Crateriforma spongiae: one gene and its partner. The protein of the gene in region 1 interacts with the protein of each later gene in a pairwise test. Links are inferred from orthologs where the notes say so. Each region holds a gene or a part of one and is shown in the gene's direction. Other genes may lie near its edges.

What was found.
Region 2: the proteins of HFP54_RS02965 (region 1) and priA interact in binary tests that used the Escherichia coli proteins (3 or more experiments, as listed by UniProt). The link is inferred for Crateriforma spongiae from one-to-one orthologs.

Annotation. Positions count from the first base shown.
Region 1 is NZ_JAAXMS010000001.1:800,301-803,285, reverse strand. Bases 1-2,734 are described here. They hold HFP54_RS02965 (single-stranded DNA-binding protein), read left to right. Parts: upstream 1-985; coding sequence 986-1,483; downstream 1,484-2,734. Other genes in these bases: rplI (50S ribosomal protein L9), read left to right, coding at 1,560-2,087; rpsF (30S ribosomal protein S6), read left to right, coding at 505-927; pth (aminoacyl-tRNA hydrolase), read left to right, coding at 1-422. UniProt on the Escherichia coli protein: Plays an important role in DNA replication, recombination and repair. Binds to ssDNA and to an array of partner proteins to recruit them to their sites of action during DNA metabolism. Acts as a sliding platform that migrates on DNA via reptation.
Region 2 is NZ_JAAXMS010000002.1:280,898-284,178, forward strand. Bases 26-3,055 are described here. They hold priA (replication restart helicase PriA), read left to right. Parts: upstream 26-382; coding sequence 383-2,728; downstream 2,729-3,055. Other genes in these bases: nadD (nicotinate (nicotinamide) nucleotide adenylyltransferase), read right to left, coding at 26-146; HFP54_RS05240 (c-type cytochrome), read right to left, coding at 2,798-3,055. Also shown: more of nadD, read right to left, coding at 1-25; more of HFP54_RS05240, read right to left, coding at 3,056-3,281.

The DNA of each region.
Region 1 (2,985 bases):
ACAGCGGCGGACAAAAACTGGTCCTGCTTTGGCCACACACTTACATGAATGCCAGCGGCCGAAGCGTCCGCAAGGCAAAAGATTTTTACAAATTGGATGACGCCGACCTGCTGGTCGTCTGCGACGATCTGAATCTGCCGACCGGGCGATTGCGGATCCGACCACGCGGCAGTGCGGGTGGCCAAAAAGGGCTGGCCGACATCATTCGGATGTTGGGCGGCGAAGAATTTGCCCGCTTGCGGGTTGGAATCGACCGACCGCCACCTGGTTGGCAAACGCCCGACTATGTGTTGGGTCGCTTCGATTCCCAGGAACAGTCGTTGATCGATCCGGCGATCGATCGTGCCGCTCAGGCCGTCATGGACTGGGCAGTGGACGACATGACGGCGGTGATGAGCCGATACAACGCGAAGGCCGATTGACCGAAAAGCCGCACAGACAACGAAACGATCCGGTGACGAATCGCCCCGGCATCGAATCACTTTTTACGAGAGACCCCGAAAAGTGGCCAACAACACCTACGAAACCCTGTTGATCCTGGACAGCAACCACTACGCACGCGACCCCGGTGGCGTTGCAAAACGAGTGGAAGAAGTTGTCACGGCGGCCGGTGGTGAAGTTCACGTCAACCGATTGTGGATGGAACAGAAACTGGCGTACCCGATCAACGGGCACCAAAAAGGCACCTACTGGTTGGTGTACTTCTCCGGCGAAGGCGATGTGGTCGCCAAGACCGACCGCGGATTCCACTTGGATGACGCCGTCGTTCGCCACCTGACCATCCGCTTGGATCCGCGCCTGGTGGAACCGATCCTGGCAAACGCTCGCGGCGAACGCGTCGTTGGAGCGGATTCGGACGAAGCCGGCGACTCGGAATCCGGCGACACACCGGCCCCGGCCGCCGCCGAAGCCCCGGCAGAAGCCTGATTCCGCGTTCCGCGATTCATCGTCACATCCCCCAAACCACAACAAGGAGACCTCGCCGATGGCCAGCTACAATCGCGTCGTCTTGATGGGCAACTTGACGCGAGACATTGACTTGCGTTACACGCCCGGGGGACGTGCCGTGACCGACATCGGTATCGCCGTCAACGATCGACGAAAGAATGCCGAAGGCGAATGGGTCGACGAAACCACTTTCGTGGACGTCACCCTGTGGGGACGAACCGCGGAAGTCGCCAGCGAATACCTAAGCAAGGGCTCTCCGATCTTTATCGAAGGCCGCCTGAAACTGGATTCCTGGGAAAAGGACGGCAAGAAGAATTACAAACTGCGGGTCATCGGCGAACGCATGCAGTTGATCAGCGGACGTGACGGATCCGGCGGCGGTGGCGGCGGTCGTCGTCCCGCACAAGGCGACGCGTCCCAGGGCGGTCCCCCGCCGCAAAGCCATCGCGATGATTCGGGTCCGCCACCCGGACGCGGTGACGCGCAGCCGACCGGCGAAGGTGCCGGGTACGAAGACGCCGACATCCCGTTCTGATCGACTCGCCGCCCAAGGCCGACGAATCTAACCAAAACACTTCATTCATTCACCATTTCCATCACAGATCACGATCATGCCTGCGACCCGTCACAAGCAAACGTTTAAACGCCTGCCCAAGGGCGAAAACGGCGGCATCCAACTGTTGCTGATCCACAACATCGAACACCTGGGCAAGCAGGGCGACATCGTCGAAGTCAAACGCGGTTACGCGCTGAACTACCTGCTGCCGCAAGGTCTGGCAACCATCGCCAATGACCACCACAAGCGAATGGTGGAAAAGCACCGCGACAAACTGCGTGCGATCGAACTGGAAAAGCTGAAGGAGTGGCGAGACCTGTCCGACGAACTGGGCAAGCAGTCGATCACGATCGAAGCCAATGCCAACGACGAAGGTCACCTGTACGGAAGCGTCGGTCCGCACGAAATCGTCGACGCCCTGAAGGAAGCCGGCTTCACCTTGGCCCAAGACCAGATCCGTTTGGAAGGTCCGCTGAAGGAACTGGGTCTGTACACGGTCAAGATCCACTTGCACAGCGAAGTCGACGCCAGCCTGAAAGTCTGGGTCGTCCCGACGGTCACCGCCGAATCGGCCGAAGCCTGATTGCAAGCCGTTGACCGTGTTTCGTTTGTCCGGACATGCATCCGGACGAGACACGCGGCCGAAGACGAAGCGCGGGGCGATCACCGGATCGTTTCGCGAATGCATTGCCCCAGCCCTAACCGAATCGGTTCGGCCGGGGCGTGCGATTGATTGGGTCGCCTCCGTATCTGATTCGCCTCAGCATCGGAGTGACCAACCGCTTCCATAGTGATTGAAATTCGACGGTTCTCGGTTCGCCTTAAGTGAACCAGACACAAACACCACACCGCGGGGCTGTGGCGGAACTGGCAGACGCGCTGGATTTAGGTTCCAGTTTCTTCGGAAGTGCAGGTTCGATTCCTGTCAGCCCCATTTCGGACGCCTTGTCGCCGCGCCGGACCCGCCGACCGGTCTCCTTCGCGGCAGCCATTGCCCAGGTATCCCGCGCGAAAAACGCTTCGGCGTGACGATGCCCGTGGTTGCCTCAAAGGCGATTGTCGTCGCTGGCCATGGAAGACAGCAACGCCGCCAGCTTTTCGGTCGGCAGTGTCGCTTTGGGACGCGGCGTGCATCTTCGGCTCGACATCTTCCTGGCCGGAAATGCTTCCAACTCTCGGGTCTTGCGACAGCATCGGCTTCGTCGAATTTACGTCCCAAGTCCCAGGTCTGCGGGGTCGGTCGAGCGACCAAGACAGCTGGTCAGAGAGATGTTTGACGGGTGATCGACAACCGGTCTCTGGTTCCGCTTGACGCGCTCGTTGGTCGCATCCGCACGTTCTGGACCAGCTGTCTCATTGACCGTATTGCAAGACACAAATAAATTGCCCGCCAAAACATGACGTTTTACACGGGCATCTCCCTAACCCTCGACTTTTTTTAACGACCGTTCCCCAGAGAACAAACATGGCCAAAAAAGCAG
Region 2 (3,281 bases), on another replicon or contig:
GCCTGCCGATCCTGTTTCAGCGGGGACGTCGCCGTCGGGATCCACCTCAATTGGTCCAACCCCAGTGTTTCGATTGCTGATTCGGCGATCCACAAATGCCCCAGATGCACCGGGTCGAACGATCCCCCAAAAACGCCAATACGCATGATGAAATGTCACTCTTGTCTATCGGTCCGGGCAACGACGGCCATCTTTCGACCGTGAATCATTCTCGAGCCATGGCCCCAACGCATCCGCATGCCTCAGTTCGCCCCGCGGGTGACCAGACGTGTCAACGACATCGGCAAAATGCCAGCCAACGACACTTTCGAAGGGATGCATTATGTTGACAGATGCCTGCAATCACGCCCCCCACGACACGAGTCCGCCGTCGGGCAACGCCATGACGCACGATTTTGACCACGATCCGCCCCACCGCAACCGCGGGGATGACGCGTCGCGTCAGGTGGATCTGTTCGATAAATCGCCGCCGCCCTGGGAATTGGTCGCAGCCGAAGAAACCGCAATCGCCCGCGTTGTCTTCAGCCAGTCGCCGCACGGCCCGTATGACTACGCAATTCCCGATGCAATGCGGTCACACATCCAACCCGGGTCGCGAGTCCGTGTCCCGCTGGGACGACGACGGGGCGGCACGATGGGCTGGTGCATCCATGTCGACATGGCCGGCAAAAGCCGGCACAAACTGCGTGAGATCAGTGAACTGCTGGACGAGGAACCTCTGTGCGATCCAGCTTTGGTTCGACTGGTCCTTTGGATCGCCCACTACTACCAGGCACCCGCCGGACAAGTCTTCGACACGCTGATTCCGTCCAGCGTACGAAGCAGCGCCGGCACGAAACAGAAGACGTATTTCCGGGCCGACCCCAAAGATTTGACAGAAGAAATCGTAGCCGGCCTGTCACCCAAGCAACAAGCTGTTGCGCGAATACTGCTGGCCGCAAACGCCCCCATGACGGCGGCCCAGATCAGCATCCAAGTCGGTTGCACCGAAGACCCGATTCGGCGTCTACACAAAAAGGGATTGCTGTCCAGCGAACGCCGACGTGAACAAAACAGCGGCATGTCCACCCGCTGGCAAATCAACGACGGGGAAGCGGAGAAAACACACCATCTGACTGACTCGCAATCGGACGCATTGAAACAGATCAATCAAGCCGTTGAATCGGAGAAAACCAAGGTCATGCTGCTGCATGGCGTGACCGGCAGTGGAAAAACCGAAGTCTACATTCGTGCAATCGAACACTTGGTGAAATTCGGCCGCGGTGCGATCGTGTTGGTGCCCGAAATCAGCCTGACTCCGCAAACACGGGGACGTTTCGAACGACGCTTCGATAGCGTCGCGGTTTTACACAGCCAGATGACGCCCGCCGAACGCCATTTCCAATGGCAGCGAATCCGCAGCGGCGAAGTTCAAGTCGTCATCGGCCCGCGAAGCGCCGTGTTCGCCCCCCTGCCCAAACTGGGGCTGATCATCATCGATGAAGAACACGATGGTTCGTTCAAACAGGACACCCAGCCTCGATATCACGCCCGAAAGGTGGCCATCGCTCGTGCAAATTCACTGGGCATTCCCGTGCTGCTGGGTTCCGCCACGCCGTCGCTGGAATCTTGGCATGCCACACGAACCGGCCACGCCGAACGTCTATCGCTGCCTGATCGAGTGCATGACCGGGCCATGCCCGACGTTCAATTGGTCGACATGCGCATCAAAGACGATCGAACCGTGGGTGCGATCAGCCGCCCGCTTCATCAAGCGGTTCAAGAAACAATCCATGAAAAGGGCCAGTGCATTTTGCTGCTAAATCGGCGAGGGTTTGCGACCACCATCCAGTGCCCATCGTGCGGTCACGTTGTCGCGTGCCCGGATTGCGACATGCCACTGACGCACCATCGCGACGGCGGCAAAGCGATGTGCCACTACTGTGACTTTTGCATCGCGACGCCTCCATGGTGCCCGGCATGCCGATTCGACGGTATCCGATACGGAGGCCTGGGCACACAAAAACTAGAAGTCGAAGTCAAGGCACGGTTCCCCAACGCCAATGTCGCACGGATGGACAGCGATACCATGCGGCGACCGGGCAGCCACCAAAAGGTGCTCTCAGCATTTCGATCAGGAAAGATCGACATCCTGTTGGGAACACAGATGATCGCCAAAGGCTTGGACTTTCCCAACGTGTTATTGGTTGGCGTGATCAACGCCGACAGTGCCCTGCACTTCCCCGATTTTCGCGCCGCTGAACGAACATTCCAACTGGTCACCCAAGTCGCCGGACGAACCGGCCGTGGTGACCGCGGTGGTCGCGTGATCGTGCAAACCTATTCCCCGGAACACCCCGCTATCCAAGCGGCATCGCGGCACGATTACATCGGGTTTGCCGAAGACGAATTGGTCAACCGAAAGAAGTACAACTACCCGCCGTGGGGCAGCGTCGCTCGGATCATCATCCGTGGCACCGAAGAAGAGACCACCGAACGTATCGCCGAAGAATTGGTGGGACGCATCGAAGCAACGCGGGACTTGCTGAAACACGAAATTCGCATCCTGGGCCCTGCCCCGCCCCCGATTGCTCGTCTACGCGGCAAGTTTCGTTTCCACGCTCTACTGCAGTGCCCGGAATCCGGCCCGCTGGGCGAAACCATTCGGCGTGCTTGCCAGGATTTCCGTATCCCCGAAAAGGATGACGTCCAGTACGTCGTGGACATCGACCCGATGGACATGCTGTAGCCAAACTAAATCCTGATTCACCACTCACTCGTGCCTGGCATCGAATCGCTGAGCAACCTTCCCACCTGATTACAGCGACAGAACGTACGCCACCAGATCATTGACCTGTTCGTCACTCAATTCGGACGTTCGTCCGTGACGATCATTTTCATTGAACTTCACCAAGACGTCTTCGATGGTGGCCGCACGTCCGTCGTGCAAATACGGCGCGGTACGCCAGACTTCCACCAGCGACGGTGTGTCAAATCGCTTTCCACGTTCCCGATTCAAACCAGTCCCCACGTCATAAGCATTGCCTTCGGTGAAGTTCGGTCCGGCGTGGCAGTGGATGCAGCCCGATGTGGCGAAAACCTCGCGACCTCGCTGGGCCGCTTCGCTCAGTTGGCCATCGATACGGTGGGGGCTGGGCATCGGACGCAGGCTTTTCAAATACTCGTCGATTGCCGACGCATCCGCCTCCGGACGCACGGCGAATTGAATGTGCCGAATCCCGGCACGCACGGCGGCTTCCGCATTCGCACGAACGCCCAGTGCCATAGCCGGCGGCGTCTGA